4 regions of the Pseudomonas sp. TUM25319 genome follow, and region 3 is predicted to be linked to each of the others. Evidence: riboswitches for the same ligand, from Rfam matches in the RefSeq annotation. Region 3 holds a riboswitch; each other region holds the start of a gene.
What was found. A riboswitch is a leader RNA that binds a small molecule or an ion and turns the genes downstream of it on or off. The one in region 3 is predicted to bind cobalamin.

Region 1 (4,244 bases), 1.7 Mb from region 3:
CCTGCTCGGGGAAGGCGGCGAAGGTGCCGGCGGCCACGGCCGGGCTGTCGACCACGGTGATGACCGCGTCGACGGTGCAGGCATTGCGGATTTCCGGCCACTGGAAGGCTTGTACCAGAGGCTTGGGCAGCGCCAGGCCGCTGGTTTCGATCAGGATATGGTCGAGATCGCCGCGACGGGCCACCAGTTCGCGCATCACCGGGAAGAACTCTTCCTGGACGGTGCAGCACAGGCAGCCGTTGGCCAGCTCGTAGACACGGCCGCTGGCCTCTTCCTCGGTGCAGCCGATGCTGCATTGTTTGAGGATCTCGCCGTCGATGCCCAGCTCGCCGAACTCGTTGACGATCACCGCGATGCGGCGGCCCTGGGCGTTGTCCAGCATGTGCCGCAGCAGGGTGGTTTTGCCCGAACCGAGGAAGCCGGTGACGATGGTGACGGGGAGTTTGGCCAGTGTTTTCATGTCGGATGCCCTTGGCAGGATGGCGGGCATGCGGGACGGGAGCCGCAGGCCGTCTGGCCTGGGCGCGTTCGCCACCGGATCACCCCGCCCGGTTGAATGTCGGAAACTGTACGAGGCAGGTCTCCTGGCTCGCGCTGTGCCCTTCAGGGCGTCACCGACGCCTTCCCGCCGTCTGGGCAGTGGCTGTGTCGATGCTGGCAGCGCCTACAGTTGCGGGGGCAGCCGCGGCCTGGCCAATAAAGGCGCACCGCGTTCCCCTCTTCGGTTCTGTACGAAAAGCCTTGATACTCGGTGATGCTGCGTTGAAAACAGCCTCGGAATGCTCATTGACAACCAGTCAACTCCGCTTCCTCGGCTGTTTTCGCCTTGCCTGACCTTCGTCTCAAGACTTTTCGTACAGAACCTAGCTCCGGCCCGCGCCGAAGAACCTCGAATCGGCAAGGCTACGCAGTGCCCGGAAGTCGGTCAACCGCTGTATTGACGGATGTCAACGCGCGTGATTTCCTAGCGCGATTCGTTTGGGTGCCTTTTTTATTACAAAAGGTGAAACGGGAAACCGGTAAAAGCCGGTGCTGCCCCCGCAACGGTAAGCGAGGAAAGCGTCTGATCCACTGTGCCAGCAGTTCGGCATGGGAAGGTGACGCCACGGTTGGAGTTGTTCATCCACCCTCGCCAGCCCGGAGACCGGCCCAGACCAGCATTGACCAAACCTGCGGTGGGCGGGCGACGTTGCAACTCCTGGGCGAGTCCGGTCAGGGGTTCTTCGCGCTTGCCTGTTGCCGATAACACCAAGAGGAAAGCGCCATGCCGATCACCACAGCCCGTCCTTCCATCGCCACACCCGTCACCCTCAGCCAGCGTATCGTCGCCGCCGTAAGCGCCTCGGTACTGGGCCTGTGCCTGGTCTACTTCGCCGGGTTCTCGCACATCGAAGCGGTGCATAACGCCGCTCACGACACCCGCCACAGCGCCGCCTTCCCCTGCCACTGAGGCCTGCCCGAATGTTCATGCGCATTGCCCGCACCGCAGGCTTCGCCGGCCTGCTGGCCGCCCTGCTGTTGACCCTGTTGCAGAGCTTCTGGGTGTCGCCGCTGATCCTCCAGGCGGAAACCTATGAAACCGCCGCCCCGGCCGCTCACGAACACGAGCATGCCGGCGCCGCCGCCACTGAAGAACATCACCACGACGCCGAAGCCTGGTCGCCGGAAGATGGCTGGCAGCGCGTGCTGTCCACCACCGGTGGCAACCTGGTGGTCGCGGTGGGCTTTGCCCTGCTGCTCGCCGCCATGTACACCCTCCGCAGCCCGGGACGCGTGGCCACCGGCGCCCTCTGGGGCCTGGGCGGTTTCGCCGTGTTCTGCCTGGCACCGAACCTCGGCCTGCCGCCCGAACTGCCCGGCACCGCCGCCGCCGACCTGGCCCTGCGTCAGTACTGGTGGGTCGGCACTGCCGCCGCCACCGCCGTGGGCCTGGCCCTGATCGTGTTCGCCGGCAACTGGCTGCTCAAGGCCGTAGGCCTGGTGCTGCTGGTCCTCCCCCACGTGATCGGCGCGCCGCAACCTGAAGTGCATGAGAGCCTGGCACCGGAGGCCCTGGAGTCGCAGTTCATCGTCGCTTCGCTGCTGACCAACGCCGCGTTCTGGGTCGCCCTGGGCCTGATCAGCGCCTGGCTGTACCGTCGCCAGGCGGCCTGATGACCGTTACACCCGGCGTAACCCCGCTGTTCGCCGGGCTGGGCTGCCGTCGCGGCAATTCGGCCAGTGCTCTGGCCAGACTGCTGCGGCAGACCCTGCAGGCCCATGACCTGCCCGTTTCCGCCCTCGCTGGCCTGGCCAGCATCGACCTCAAGCGCAACGAACCCGGCCTGCTGCGCCTGGCGGCCGACCTCGACCTGCCGCTGATCTTCTTCAGCGCCGCGCAACTGGCGCCCTTTGCCTCACGCCTGAGTCACCATTCCGCCATCGCCTTTCGCCACAGCGGCTGCCACGGCGTGGCCGAAAGCAGCGCCCTGGCCTTGGCCGAACAGGCCGGCGGCGGCATCGCGCAACTGCGCATCACCCGTATCGTGCAGGACGACATGACCCTGGCATTGGCCTGGGCACCGTCCTTTGGCGGATAATCCGCCGCCTCTCGTCCAAGGATTCGTCATGACCGTCTATTTCATCGGCGCCGGCCCCGGCGACCCGGAGCTGATCACCGTCAAGGGCCAGCGCCTGATCCGCCAGTGCCCGGTGATCATCTACGCCGGCTCCCTGGTACCCGCTGCAGTGCTCGAAGGCCACAGTGCCGAGACTCTGATCAACAGCGCCGAGCTGCACCTGCAACAGATCATCGACGCCATCAGCGCCGCCCACGCCAAGGGCCAGGACGTAGCCCGGGTGCACAGCGGCGACCCCAGCCTGTACGGCGCGATTGGTGAGCAGATCCGCCATTTGCGCGAGCTGGGCATTCACTACGAGATCGTCCCCGGCGTCACCGCCACCGCTGCCAGTGCCGCGCTGCTGGGCTGCGAGCTGACCCTGCCGGACATTGCCCAGAGCGTGATCCTCACCCGCTTCGCCGACAGCTCGCCCATGCCCGAGGGCGAGGCGCTGGCCAGCCTGGCGGCGCACGGCACGACCATGGCGATTCACCTCGGGGTCCGTCATCTGGCACGGATCGTCGAGGAACTGCGCCCGCACTACGGCGGTGACTGTCCGATTGCCGTGGTCCACCGCGCCACCTGGCCGGACCAGGACTGGGTGCTGGGCACCCTCGACGACATCGTCGGGCAGAGCGAGCGCAAGGGGTTCCGCCGCACCGCGCTGATCCTGGTGGGGCGGGTGCTGTCCAGCGACAGCTTCAGCGAGTCGGCGCTGTACCGGGCCGGACACGCGCACCTGTATCGCCCATAATGGCCACTTGCATTGCCTTCGCAGCCCCTTCAACCTAGGGCTTCGGCATATTTCAAAGGACTACCTTCATGCTTGAGCTCCGCCCCTGCTGCGAATGCTGCGCCACCGACCTGCCAGGCGACAGCCGCGATGCGATGATCTGTTCGTTCGAATGCACCTATTGCCGCAGCTGCGCGGAAGGTCAGTTGAAGGGCAAATGCCCGAACTGTGGCGGCGAGCTGCAGCCACGTCCGGCGCGGGTGGGCGAGAAGCTGACGCGCAACCCGGCGACCACGGTACGCACGGTGAAAGCCGGGGGATGCCCGGCACATTGAAACAGGGCCTGCAATGCAGGCCCTTTTTTCTGGCTAGTGCGGCTGCAGCTTGTTCTTGATCAGGCCGATGACAAAGGTCAGGATCGCTCCGCCTGCGCCACCGCCCACCACGCTGCTGATGATCGCGGCAAGATCCAGGGTGCCGGCTGCGCCAGCCTCGGCCAATGCCGGATCGCCGGTGAAGTGGGACAGGATCTGCCCGAGCACCACGCCACCGACCCCACCAAGAATCGAATTGAGCAGCGGGCCCATGCCTTGTTTGCTCATCCCCGCCGCATTGCCGCCTACCACACCACTGATGATCTGAATCGCCAGACTGATGATATCCATCGCAATTGCCCCTCTATAGCGCCTGAATTGACGACTCGCGAGCGGGCTACTTCGGATACGGCCACCACCACCGGCGTTGAGGCGTCGTGGTCCGACCAACGACGGCAAGCTGTTGCGGATAGCCGACAGTATAGGTAGGACTTTTCGCACGCGCGAATCACGCGCCAGGAGGCCGGCGGCGGATCAGGGCCTGACGTTCTTCAGTTCGTTGAGCAGCCCCAGCAGCGATTGCAGCTTGGCCTCGCC
Region 2 (4,244 bases), 3.0 Mb from region 3:
TTCGGTTTCTCCCCATTGATTGGCAAACAGCATGTCCGCCAGCGGTCGCGGCGTGGTCCAGCCTTCCAGCGCCAGCATCGGCGCCGGGTAGAACGCGTGCACCGGTCCCAGGCAGAGGATCGCCAGCGGCTTGGCCCCCGCCGGCATGCCCAGCAGGTCGGCGAGCGCTTCGGGATCGAACAGCGATACCCAGCCCATGCCCAGCCCTTCGGCGCGGGCGGCCAGCCACAGGTTCTGGATGGCGCAGGACAGCGAGGCCAGGTCCATCTCCGGCAGGGTGCGACGGCCGAAGATATGCGGTTCGCGCTTGTCCATCAGGGCGGCTACCAGCACTTCGGCGCAGTCGTTGATGCCCTCGACCTTGAGCTTCATGAATTCGTCGGAACGCTGGCCCAGTGCTTCGGCGGTGCGCAGGCGCTCGTCTTCCACCAGCGCCTGGATGCGCTGGCGCAGCTCGCGGCGGGTGATACGGATAAAACGCCAGGGCTGCATCAGGCCGACACTGGGCGCCTGATGAGCCGCTTCCAGCAAGCGCGCCAGCAGTTCGGGGGCGACTTCACCACCGCTGAAGTGGCGCATGTCGCGGCGCTCGCCGATGGCGCGGTAGATCGCCGCGCGTTCGGCCGGGCTGTAGGCGTGATCGCTCATGGCGCCAGCAGCGCCGCCGTCGCATCAGGGTTGGACGGAAAGTAGAAATGCACGTAGGAGGCGGTCAGCCGGCCGATGCGGTACACCGCTTCCGCACCGCGTCCGCCGTTGGGGCTCTGCCCGCGGGCGACCGGCTCCAGCTCGGTACTGGTCAGGGAGTGGTGATAGGTGTGCCCACGCAACGTGCCTTCCGGCAGTTCCACGGCCTGCAAGGCCAGGGCCGCGAGGCGCTTCTGCATCACCGCTTCGCCCGCCAGCAGGCCGGCCAGCTCGGCGCGCTCGCCAGCGACGTCGGTGAGGGCCTCGAGCAGGTACAGCATGCCGCCACACTCGGCCAGCAACGGCTTACCAGCCTGGTGGTGGGCGCGGATGGCGGCCAGCATCGGGGCATTGCCCGCGAGGGCATGGTGATGCAGCTCCGGATAGCCACCGGGCAAGTACAGGCTGTCGGCCTCGGGAATCGCACCGTCATGAATCGGCGAGAAGAAGCTCAGCTCCGCGCCCATGGCCCGCAGCAGATCGAGGTTGGCGCCATAGGTGAAGGCGAAGGCTTCGTCACGGGCCACCGCGATGCGCACGCCCTGCAAGCGGCGCTCGGTGGCGACCGGCTCGGGCGCGGCAAAGGCCACCGGGGGCGGCAGCGACGACTGGCAACTGTCGCCGAGGGCCTTGGCGGCGGCATCGAGACGCAGGTCGAGGTCAGTCAGCTCGCTGGCCTGGACCAGCCCCAGATGCCGGCTCGGCAGTTCGATAGCGGTTTCCCGCGACAGTCCACCGTACCAGCGCAGCCCTTCGGTCAGGCTGCCTTCCAGCAGTTGCGCATGGCGCAGCGAGCCGACACGGTTGGCCAGCACACCGGCAAACGGCAGGTCCGGCTGATAGCGCGCCAAGCCAAGGGCCAGGGCGCCGAAGGTCTGGGCCATGGCAGTGCCGTCGATCACTGCCAGCACCGGTACGCCAAAATGGCGGGCCAGGTCGGCGCTGGACGGCGTACCGTCGAACAGCCCCATCACGCCCTCGATCAGGATCAGGTCGGCTTCGGCGGCCGCCTCCCAGAGCAGGCGACGGCTTTCTTCGGCGCCGACCATCCACAGGTCGAGCTGATACACCGGCGCGCCGCTGGCGCGCTCGAGAATCATCGGGTCAAGGAAATCAGGGCCGCACTTGAACACCCGCACCTCGCGCCCCTGGTTGCGATGCAGGCGCGCCAGGGCGGCGGTGACGGTGGTCTTGCCCTGGCCGGAGGCCGGCGCGGCGATCAGCACCGCCGGGCAATGCCGGGTGTCGCTCATAGTTCGACGCCCTTCTGCGCCCGGATACCGGCCTGGAAGGCGTGCTTGATCATGCCCATTTCGGTGACGGTGTCGGCCAGTTCGATCATGTCGTCCTTGGCGCCGCGGCCGGTGACGATCACGTGCTGCATCGGCGGACGCGCCTGCAGGTCGGCGAGCACCTGGTCGAGATCCAGATAACCGTGCTTGAGGGCAATGTTCAGTTCGTCGAGGACCACGAAGCCGATGGCCGGATCCTGCAGCAGTTGCCGGGACACCGCCCAGGCCGCTTCGGCGGCGGCGATGTCGCGCTGGCGGTCCTGGGTTTCCCAGGTAAAGCCCTCGCCCATCACGTGGTAGCGCACCTGCTCGGGGAAGCGACGGAAGAACAGCTCTTCGCCGGTGGCATTGCGGCCCTTGATGAACTGCACCACGCCGCACTGCATGCCGTGGCCCATGGCCCGGGCAAGCATGCCGAACGCCGAACTGCTCTTGCCCTTGCCGTTGCCGCTGAGCACCAGCAGCAGGCCGCATTCGTTGGGGGCATTGGCGATACGCTCGTCGATCACCGCCTTCTTGCGCTGCATGCGCGCCAGGTGGCGTTCGTCACGTTCGGTGGATTCGGTCATCGGGATCTCCGCGAGCCACTGTCGGCCCAGGCTGGACCGAAATCAACGGCCAGTGGCGACAGATAAGGGATGGTGGCACACGGAACACGCGCAGAAGCCAGGCGGCGTCGCCCGGAAAACCGCGCATCACCCTCCGTGATGCCGTTGAACTGTCGCAGGCCGGTCTCCGGGCTCATGAGCGGGTAGCGAAACCCTGGCCGGGCGCCTTCCCGGGTGACGACACCCAGTGGCCATGCGCAGCCTTGACTCATTTACCGTTGCGGGGGCAGCGCCGGAATGACGCGTGCCTGACGCGCTCACCGGCTTCCCTGTTTCACCCTGTCGGCCGGCGGGCCACAGAGCACCTGAAACAAGTCGCGAAGGTTAGAGGGTTGCATCCGGAGCGTCAATGAAAGGCGCCCTGTACGGCGCGTTCGATGGCGTTTCTGTCGTCTTGTGCCACACTCTGCGCAGTGATATCAAAGTGCCACGCTTTTCCCGCTGTAGCTCGTACAACAATTACGAAGGAGAGCAGCATGCAAGGCCTGATCATCAACAACCCCAGCCTGGAATTCCTGCGCCCGGCGCTGGAGCGCTGGGGCGAGTGCATCGAGCGCTTCAACCAGGTCCTCGGCGACAACGAAGGCCCGTATTGGCAAAGCGCCCGGAGCAACCTCGGGATTCTCTCCAGCGCCCTCTGGCAAGCCGAACTGGTGACCCTGCAGGATTTCCAGAGCAAGAAGCAGCGCGACGAATGCGAACGCGGCGCCCGCTGCGACCTGCTGGTGGCCAGCCGCGACGAATCGGCGTACCTGCATGTCAGCCAGCGCTGGCCGAAAGTGGGCCGGGTCGATCTGAGCAGCGCCCTGCAGGAAGCGACCACCACGGCCCGAAGCATCGCCTATCCCAGCCAGTTGAAGATCGCCACGCTGTTCGCCAGCCCGTGCAAGCTCGGCCAGTACGCCAGCCCGGAGGAACTGCAGGACTTCGTCGACGACCTGCAAAAGCACAACGCCTGCGCGATTGCCTGGTGCTTCCCCTATGGCTACCGGAAGTTGCACGACGAACTCGGGCAGTATTACCCCGGTGTCGCCCTGCTGCTGAAACAGGCCTGACTGCACCGATTGAACCTCCGGCGTCCGCTCCACCTCTGACCTTGTAGACCGACCGGTCAAGAGAAAGGAGCGGACCATGTCTTCACTGCGCATCGCCTTGCTGCTGGCAATCACTACCGGCCTGAGCGCCTGCGGTGAAAACGCCCGCCTCCAGGTCACCGACGGCAGCGGCCCTTCGCCGCAACTGCCGGAACCGAACAAGACCCTGATCCCTACCGTGAACATCGCCCCCGCCGTCGGCTGGCCCGACGGCGGCAAGCCGACCGCCGCACCCGGCACCCAGGTGGCGGCCTTCGCCAGCGGCCTGGACCACCCGCGCTGGCTCTACGTACTGCCCAACGGCGATGTGCTGGTGGCGGAAACCAACGCCCCGCCGAAACCCGAGGATGGCAAGGGCATCAAGGGTTGGGTGATGAAAAAAGTCATGGCCCGCGCCGGCGCCGGAGTGCCAAGCGCCAACCGCATCAGCCTGCTGCGGGACGCCGATGGCGACGGCGTGGCGGAAACCCGCACGGTCTTCCTCGACAACCTCAATTCGCCCTTCGGCATGGCGCTGGTGGGCAACGATTTCTACGTCGCCGACACCGACCGGCTGCTGCGCT
Region 3 (4,244 bases):
CCGATGCGCTTGCAATCCCGGCTGAAGCACGCGAGGCGCCCAGCCGGGATAGCTGAAACCGGCAGGGTTGCAGCCGATTCGGCTGTCACGCTTCAGTCGTTCATGGCCCTCAGTTGGCGGGCCAGTTCCAGGGCGGTACGGGCGCTGTGTTCACCGGCCACCAGATGGGTGAAGGGCAGGTCGATCATGCGGTTCTCTCGTACCGCCCGCAGGTGCGAGAGGGCCGGATGCCTGCGCAGGTAGGCGCGTTTTGCGGTGGCGCGGGACCAGACCGCGTCGGCGAGGATGATCACGTCCGGATTCTTCAGCAGCAGTGTCTCGGGATCGACGGTGACGCCGTGCAGGTCGAGGTCGGCGAGGATGTTGCGCCCGCCGGCAGCGGCGATCAGTTCGCTGATGAAGCCCTTGCCGCCACTGCTTTCCAGGCCGCGGGTCTCGCTGTCGAGGTAGAACACCGAGACCGGTTGGCGATGGCCGGCGAGTTGCCGGGCCTGGCGCAGGTCTTCTTGTTGGGCGGCGATCAATTGCTCGGCCCGGGCATCGTGCCCCAGCAGATGACCGAGGCTGCGCAGGTCATCCGCGATGGCGGCGAAGCCGGAAGCGGGTTGCGGCGTGCAGGCATTTTCCAGCAGGTAGCTGGCGATGCCGCGGCGGGCAAGGTCGGCGCGGGGACCGATACCGTCGCCCTCGCGAAGGGCGCTGGCGAAGCCGCCGACGACGAAGTCGAACTGCCCGGCATAGAACACCTCTCGCGATGGGTAGCGGCGCGACAGCAGCGGGACGCCGCGATAACGGTTTTCCAGCAGCGAGCCGGCATCGTCATCTATATAGCTGACCGCTGCCGGCGTGACGTCCAGCGCCAGCAGCAGATCGGCGGCATGCTGGTTGAGGGCGAGGATGCGTTGGGGTGGTTGTGCGAGCGTCCGGCGCTCGCCGCAGTTGTGGTAATCGAGGGCATGGGCGGTGCTGGCGACAAGGCTGAGCAGAAGCAGCGAGAGGAGGCGTTGCATCAGCTGTCTCCGTTCAGCAACAGCTCGCTGACCGGGCGGCCGTCGAGCAGGTGTTCACGGACCAGGCGGCGGGCGTCGTCATGGCTGGCGATGCGGTACCAGCAGCGATCGGGATAGACCGTCGCCACGGGCCCTAGGTTGCAGGGAAACTGACAGTGAGTGCGGGTCAGCAGCACGCCGCCGACGGTTTCCATGCGGCCGGCGGCCAGCAATTCGTTGCGCACGGTTTTCCACAGCTGCAGGGCGCCGCGCTGGGTACAACGCGGGCCGGTACACAGCATCACATGGCGGGCATGGTCGGGGATGACCGACCACTCGGGTTTGCTCGGAATGTCCTGTTCTTGCATGGGCGTCTCCTTGGCGCAGCGGGGCGCGCGACGGCACCCCGCGACAGGCATCAGAAGCTGTAGGTGTAACGAACCTCGGCGGTGAGCGGCCGGCCCAGGTTGCTGACCTTGCGCGCGCCACTGTCCATGCTGGTGGTGTAATTGCGGTCCAGCAGGTTCTCCAGCAACAGGCTCAGGCGGTGCTCGCGCCGGGCGTCGAGGTAGCGCCAGGCATCGGCATCCACCACGGTGTAGTGGCCGTAGTCGATGTCTCGTGGGCTGATCACGCTGCCAACGTAGCGGACTGCGGTACCGGCACCCCACAGGCGGTCGGCGGACTCGTAGCCAAGGCGACTGCGGGCGAAGTAGTCGGGGATGTTGTTGAGGGTCGCGCCATTGCGTGATTCGGTGAGGTTGCGGGTCATGTCCGCCTGCAATTGCCAGCGGTCGCTGAGCTGGATCCGGCCATCGAGCTCGAAGCCCCGCACCCTGATCTCGCCGTCACCGTTGACCCATTGGGTATCAACGATAGCGATCAGGTCCTGGATACGGCGATGGAACAGCGTGCCGCTGACGCTCCAGGGCTGGCCGTCGAGCAGGTTGCTGTAGTCCAGGCCCAGTTCGGCGTTGCGGCTTTTCTCCGGCTTGAGGTTGGGGTTGCCCATCGAGTCGCCCGGCTCGTTCACGTACAACTGCTCCGCGCTGGGCAGCTTGTAGGCGGTGCCGAACTGGCCACGCAGCTTGAGGCGGTCGGTGAGGTCGTAGAGCGAGGTGAGCATGCCCACGGTCGCGCTGTCGCCGCCGCTCAGGTGCTCGCGGCGTACGCCGATGCTTGGATGCCAGTCGGGCAGGGCAGCGATTTCCGGGCGCAGTTGCACATACAGCGCGTGCGCCTCGGCCTGGTTGTTGTCGATCTGCCAGACATCGTCCTTGCCCTTGAACCACTGGTTGTCGCTGCCGAACACCAGGGTATGACCGCCGGGCAGTACGGCGGTGCCTTCGGCTTGTACGCCCCAGTCGCTGAAGCCCCAGTAGTCGTTGTGGTTGAGCACCCGGGTGCTGCCGTCGGTGTTGTTGTAGGTGCGGTTGTAGAGCGTGTCCCAATCGTTCATGTGGCCTTTGACGAAGTAGCTGAAGCGCTCGTCGAGGTGCTGTTCGAAGGTGGCCGTGGCGATCTGCTGGACACGGTCGTTGGTGGTGTTGCGGTTGGCGTCGGGACGCAGGAAGTCGAGGCTGGCGGCGCTGTATTGGTAGAAAAGTTCGAGGCGACTGTCGTTGGCAAAGCTCTGCGCGGCCTTGGCGCCGAAGGTGTTGACCTCGTAGCTGCGCTTCCTGTCGCTGACCGTCGCGGTCATCTGGCTGTTGCGGTAGGGCTGGTAGCCTTCGGAAATGTTGTGGCTCACGTACGCCAGCAGGCCGAGGTCGCCCAGGTCGTTGCTGAAGATCCGCTCGATACGTGCGTCGCCATTGCGCCCGGCGAAGCTGTCCACACCCAGGTTGACCTGGCCGGACGGATCGCGGGACTGCGCGTTGCGGGTGACGATGTTGATCACACCGGATACCGCCTGGGTGCCGAACAGCAGGCTCTGCCCGCCCTTGAGCACTTCGATGCGCTCGATGGCGGCAGCCGGCAGGGTGTCGATGTAGATGCCGCCGTAGAGACGGTTATTCAGGCGCACGCCGTCGAGCATGATCAGTGTGTCGTCGTTGCGCCCGCCCAGCAGCGAGTAGGTGCCGTAGTCGAACGGGCCTTGCTTGGGTGCCACGTAGAGGCCGGGGACGAACATCTGCAGGACGCGGGTGATGTCGGCGCTGGGGCCGGCGCGTTCGATCTGCTCGCGTTCGACGATCTCGACCTTGCTGCCGAAGCGGGCCATCTGGGCGATGGTGTCCGATTCTACCGGTGGCGCCGAGACGAATTGCTGATCGAGGTTTACCGCTGCCGCGAGAGCGCCGGTATTGCCGCCCAGCAGGCAGCCGATCAGTGGAAGGTAACGTGTATTCATTGACTTCTCGAAAAGGACTTTCGGGAAGCGCACAGGAGGGTGCTGGCGAACGCGCGCCAGTCTACCGGCTCGTGCCCGCCCACCGCAGGTTTGCCAAAAAGACTGATCGCGTCCGTGCCACAGTCGTGACGTTCCAGGCCGGTCTCCGGGCTTGCGAGTATCGAGGCGTTCGCCTTCCCATGCCTGGGCACAGTGGCTTGTTGAACGCTTCACTCGCTTACCGTTGCGGGGGCAGCGCCGGACTTGTCATGAGAGACGCACCGGCTTCCCGTTTCACCTGCCGCGCGGCGGCGGCAGACACCTGAAACGGGCGGCATCTGACCACCGGGACGACCGTTCGTCAACCGATGAGGGCCAATTGCCATTTCCCAGGCATAAAAAAACGGCACCTTGCGGGTGCCGTTTTCGGGAGCGTCCTGCGTGTTACTTGTGCAGTTCTTCCGCCGCGTACAGGGTGTTCTCCAGCAGGCAGGCGCGGGTCATGGGGCCGACGCCGCCCGGGACCGGCGTGATCCAGCCGGCGCGGGGCAGGGCGGTCTCGTAGACCACATCGCCAACCAGCTTGCCGTCTTCCTGGCGGTTGATGCCGACGTCGATGACGATGGCGCCTTCCTTGATCCACTCACCCTTGACCAGGCCCGGCTTGCCGGCGGCGACCACCACCAGGTCGGCGCGACCGACGTGGCCAGCCAGATCCTTGGTGAAACGGTGGGTGACGGTCACGGTGCAACCGGCCAGCAGCAGTTCCATGGCCATCGGGCGACCGACGATGTTGGAAGCGCCGACCACTACGGCGTTCATGCCGTAGAGATCCTGGCCGGTGCTTTGCAGCAGGGTCATGATGCCTTTCGGGGTGCAGGGACGCAGCAGCGGGATGCGCTGGGCCAGGCGGCCGATGTTGT
Region 4 (4,244 bases), 570 kb from region 3:
GGGCAGCACCTGCCCCTTGAGCAGGGTGCGCGACAGCACATCGGCGGCGATCAGGAACAATGCCCCGCACAGTGCGCTCAGCGGTAGCAGGCGGGTGTGCCGCGGGCCGGCGAGCAGGCGCACGGCATGGGGAATCACCAGGCCGACGAAGCCGATGGAGCCGACGAGGGAGACCAGCACGGCGGTCATCAGCGCCGAGCAGGTCACCAGCAGCACCTGTACCCGGCGCACCGGAATGCCCAGCGCCGCCGCGGCATCGCTGCCGAAGGTGAAGGCGTCCAGTGCGCGGCGGTGCCACAGGCACAGCAGCAAGCCTGCCAGCACCACCGGCAGCGCCAGCCACACCGCCGGCCAGCGCACTCCGCTGAGGTTGCCCAGCAGCCAGAACATCAGGCCGCGGGCCTGTTCGGCGCTGGCCGAGGCGGTGATCAGGAACGAGGTGAGGGCGTTGAACAACTGCGAACCGGCGATACCGGCGAGGATGATCTGTCCGGCACTGCCGGCTCCCCGTGCGCCCCGGGCCAGCAGCGCCACCAGGGCGAAGGCGGCGAGGGCGCCGACGAACGCGCCGGCGGACATCGACAAGGCTCCGGCGCCGACCCCGATGATCGCCACCAGCACCGCGCCTGTGGACGCTCCGGCGGAAATCCCCAGCAGGTAGGGGTCGGCCAGCGGGTTGCGCAGCAGCGCCTGCAATACCACGCCGGCCATGGCCAGACCGGCCCCGCAGGCGCCGGCCACCAGGGCGCGGGGCAGGCGATAGTTCCAGATGATGCCTTCGTCGATGGGGTCGAGCAGATGCCCGGCACTCCACAACTTGTTGCCCAGCACGTCCAGCACCACGGACAGCCCGAGGCGCGTTTCGCCGATGCTGGCCGCGGCGATCACCGCCAGGGCCAGCAGGGCGCCGACCCACAGTGCATGGCCCAGCGAGCGCAGGGCGAGACGGGCAAGGGCGTGGAGCATCAACGGGCCTTCTGGCTGGCGGCGGCCAGGGCTTCGATGCCATCGATCAGGGTCAGGCTGGCCTGCATCGAGTTGGCGTCGATGATGACGATGCGGTCGTTTTTCACTGCGTCCATGTTGCGGGTGACCGGATCGTTCTTGAGGAACTCGAGTTTCTTCAGGTAATCGTCGGCGGGGAAGCGGCGGCGGTCCATGCGGGCGATCACCAGGAAGGTCGGGTTGGCCTTGGCGATGGTTTCCCAGCCCACGGTCGGCCATTCCTCATCGGACTCGATGACGTTACGCATGCCCAGGGTGTTGAGCATGAAGTCGGGAATACCCTTGCGCCCGGCCACGTAGGGGTCGATGTCGAGGTCGGCGCTGGAGAACCAGAACACCGCCGACTGGTTTTCTTCGCGGCGCTGGCCGGCGCTGGCGGTGACCTTGGCCAGACGCGCCTTGAGGTCGTTGACCACGGCATCGCCGCGCTCGCTCACGTCCATGATCTGCGCCAGTTGCTCGATGCTCTTGTACAGGCTGTCGATCTGGAACGGTTGCAGGCGGGTGCCGTCGGCGCCGCTGAGGTTGTCCTTGCCTTCGCAGTCGGACGGCATCAGGTAGGTCGGCACCTTGAGGTCGGCGAACTGCTCGCGGGTGCCGACCACGCCTTGCGGTCCGACCATCCACTCGAACTGCACCGCCACCAGGCCGGGCCGCTTGCCGATCACCGCCTCGAAGCTGGGGTCGTTGTCGGCCAGACGCTCGACCTTCGCGTTCTGCGCCTTGAAGCGTTCGGGGACATCGCTGAACCACAGCGAGGTGCCGGCCAGCTTCTGTTCCAGGCCCAGGGCATAGAACATCTCGGTACCGGACTGGCCGATGGTCACGGCGCGGGCGGGCGCCTGGTCGAAGGTCAGCTTCATGCCGCAGTTGTCCACGGTGAGCGGGTACTGGGTAGGCGCGGCGACAGCGGCGTGGTTCAGGCCGAGGCTGGCGAGCAGGGCTAGGGCGAGACGGGACGGTGACATGCGGATGCGATCTCCATTCGAACGTGTGCGGTGACACGGCACAGGTCTGGAAAACACACCCCGGAAAAACACGCGGACGCACGCCGGGCAGCCGTGAAGACGGTTGCCGTGCGCAGACGGGATGCCCTTTCCGGACACCCCGCCGGTGGGTTTGTGATGCTGCTGGCCGGCAGGTCTCCTGACTGGCGCGTCCTGGCACTGCTCCAGCCTTCCCGGGCGTGGCCCAGTGGCGTTCGATGAGGAGCAGGCTCGGCGCCTACAGTTGCGGGGGCAGTTCCGTTTTCGCGCCGGTGGGCGGCGCGCACGGATTCCCTATTAATTCCTTTCGGAAACCGGCGGGGCGCGATGGTACGGGATAGAGCGGCGCAGGGCCAGCCCCGGGCGTCAGCCCAGGGCCCGCAGCACGCTTTCGATTTGCCCCATCACCGCAAAGTGCCCGCCGTCGCTCATGCGCAGGGAGAACCCGGCACCGCTGACCCGACGCCAGGCCAGCAGCGACTCGTAGCTCACCTGGCGGTCCTCCAGCGCCCCGAAAGCCACCACGGGGATCTCCAGCGGCTGCTGGTACCGATGGCGGTAGTCGAGGATCAGTTCAAGGTCGGCCTGCAGGATCGGTACGGTGAGGTCCATCATCGCCGGGTTGTCCAGCACTTCCCTGGGCGTGCCGGCGAGGTCGGCGAGGTAGTCGCGCAGGGCGCGGTCGGTCAGCGGCGGCAGGCCGGCGCAGACTGGCAGCCAGTCCGGGCTTTGCCGTGACGCCACCAGCAGCCGCGAGGGTCGCCGGGCGCCCGCGGCCAGCAGGTGGCGGGCGGTTTCGTAGGCGAGCAGGGCCCCCAGGCTGTGGCCGAACAGCACCAGCGGTTTGTCCGGCAGCCGCTGGCACTGCTCGGCGAAGTGCCCGGCCAGCTCCGCCAGCGAGCGGGCGAAGGGCTCGCGCAGTCGCCGGGTACGGCCGGGCAGTTCCACCGCATACAGTTCGCAGCGGCCGGCCACGGCTTTTTTCCACGGGAAGAACCCCTGTGCACTGCCGCCGGCGCAGTGAAAGCACACCAGGCTGACCGGCGCCGCGTCGTCGGCCAGCCACTGCACCAGGCCCGTCTCAGGCGTCATCGAGCAGTTCCAGTTGGGCCGCCAGGTAGAGCTGGCGCATCCTGCCGCGCTGGATCTTGCCGCTGGTGGTCTTGTGGATGCTGGTGGGCTGGACGAACACGATGCGATTCAGGGTCACGCCGTGGCTGTCCGTCACCGCGCCGCGCACGGTGGCCTTGAGCTGGCGCGGATCGTCGCGCAGCCAGCGCTTGAGCTCGCGGTTCAGCTCGATGGCGGCGACCAGGGTCTGGCGCTGTTGTTCGTTGTCGTGGCTGAACACGGCGCAGCTTTGTGCCCTTGCATCGCGCAGCGCCTCGATCACCGTGTGCTCGATGTCTTCCGGGTGCAGGTTGCGGCCCTCGCAGATGATCAGGTCCTTCAGGCGGCCGCCGATGTAGAGCTGGCGGTCCTGTTCCTCGACGAAGCCCAGGTCGCCGGTGCGCAGCCAGTGGTGTTCGCTGCCGTCGTCGAGGCGCGCGCGAAAGCCTGCCTCGGTGGCCTCCGGGTTCTGCCAGTAACCGCGAGCGATGGCCGGGCCGCGCAGCCAGATCTCGCCGATCTGCCCGATTTCGCAACGTTGCCGTGTGGCGGGGTCGACGATCGCTACCTGCACCTCCCACGAAGGCTCGCCACAGCCCACCAGCACCTGCGCATTGGCCGGGTCGACGGGCCGGCGCAAGCGCTGTTCCAGTGCCAGCGCCTGCGGGTCGGCACTGAGGGTGCGTACCGGTCGCCCATGGGGGCCACCGGACACGAACAGGGTCGCCTCGGCCAGGCCGTAGCAGGGTAGGAAGGCGCTGGCGGCAAAACCATGGGCGCCATAGCACTCGGCGAAGCGCGTCAGGCTGGCCGGACGCACCACGTCGGCGCCGTTGAGGGCGTGGGTCCAGCAGGACAGGTCCAGGCCTTCCAGGCGGCGGGCGTCGTAGCGTTCCACGGCGAGGTTGTAGGCGAAGTTCGGGCCGCCGGCCAGGCGTGCGCGGTAACGGGCGATGGCCTGCAGCCAGACCAGTGGCTGGCGAACGAAGGTGGCTGGCGACAGGATCACCGTGTGGTTGCCCAGTACGATGGGCAGCAATTGGCCGAGGATCAGCCCCATGTCGTGGTGGTGCGGCTGCCAGGTGACGAAATCGCTGGTGTGATCCAGTGCCCAGGCGTCGCGCATCATGCGCAGGTTGGCGC

Region 1: it holds a riboswitch for cobalamin, as region 3 does, so the genes downstream of both, AC05QJ_RS19085 (CbtB domain-containing protein) here and AC05QJ_RS11500 (TonB-dependent receptor plug domain-containing protein) in region 3, are expected to answer to the same signal.
Region 2: it holds a riboswitch for cobalamin, as region 3 does, so the genes downstream of both, cobO (cob(I)yrinic acid a,c-diamide adenosyltransferase) here and AC05QJ_RS11500 (TonB-dependent receptor plug domain-containing protein) in region 3, are expected to answer to the same signal.
Region 4: it holds a riboswitch for cobalamin, as region 3 does, so the genes downstream of both, AC05QJ_RS14125 (ABC transporter substrate-binding protein) here and AC05QJ_RS11500 (TonB-dependent receptor plug domain-containing protein) in region 3, are expected to answer to the same signal.

What each region holds. Positions count from the first base shown of each region.
Region 1 covers NZ_CM150751.1:4,137,243-4,141,486, forward strand. The annotation lists gene cobW (cobalamin biosynthesis protein CobW) at 1-460, opposite strand, end outside; cobalamin riboswitch at 558-758, opposite strand; cobalamin riboswitch at 964-1,167, shown strand; gene AC05QJ_RS19085 (CbtB domain-containing protein) at 1,265-1,450, shown strand; gene AC05QJ_RS19090 (CbtA family protein) at 1,462-2,154, shown strand; gene AC05QJ_RS19095 (cobalamin biosynthesis protein) at 2,154-2,579, shown strand; gene cobM (precorrin-4 C(11)-methyltransferase) at 2,608-3,354, shown strand; gene AC05QJ_RS19105 (DUF1272 domain-containing protein) at 3,423-3,668, shown strand; gene AC05QJ_RS19110 (hypothetical protein) at 3,702-3,998, opposite strand; gene hpaR (homoprotocatechuate degradation operon regulator HpaR) at 4,182-4,244, opposite strand, start outside.
Region 2 covers NZ_CM150751.1:5,463,199-5,467,442, forward strand. The annotation lists gene bluB (5,6-dimethylbenzimidazole synthase) at 1-648, opposite strand, end outside; gene cbiB (adenosylcobinamide-phosphate synthase CbiB) at 1-1, opposite strand, end outside; gene AC05QJ_RS24670 (cobyrinate a,c-diamide synthase) at 645-1,940, opposite strand; gene cobO (cob(I)yrinic acid a,c-diamide adenosyltransferase) at 1,937-2,548, opposite strand; cobalamin riboswitch at 2,689-2,911, opposite strand; gene AC05QJ_RS24680 (hypothetical protein) at 3,064-3,642, shown strand; gene AC05QJ_RS24685 (PQQ-dependent sugar dehydrogenase) at 3,719-4,244, shown strand, end outside.
Region 3 covers NZ_CM150751.1:2,430,410-2,434,653, forward strand. The annotation lists gene AC05QJ_RS11490 (ABC transporter substrate-binding protein) at 93-1,010, opposite strand; gene AC05QJ_RS11495 ((2Fe-2S) ferredoxin domain-containing protein) at 1,010-1,357, opposite strand; gene AC05QJ_RS11500 (TonB-dependent receptor plug domain-containing protein) at 1,408-3,342, opposite strand; cobalamin riboswitch at 3,462-3,662, opposite strand; gene folD (bifunctional methylenetetrahydrofolate dehydrogenase/methenyltetrahydrofolate cyclohydrolase FolD) at 3,766-4,244, opposite strand, start outside.
Region 4 covers NZ_CM150751.1:2,998,176-3,002,419, forward strand. The annotation lists gene AC05QJ_RS14120 (FecCD family ABC transporter permease) at 1-966, opposite strand, end outside; gene AC05QJ_RS14125 (ABC transporter substrate-binding protein) at 966-1,973, opposite strand; cobalamin riboswitch at 2,125-2,325, opposite strand; gene AC05QJ_RS14130 (thioesterase II family protein) at 2,358-3,083, opposite strand; gene AC05QJ_RS14135 (fatty acyl-AMP ligase) at 3,073-4,244, opposite strand, start outside.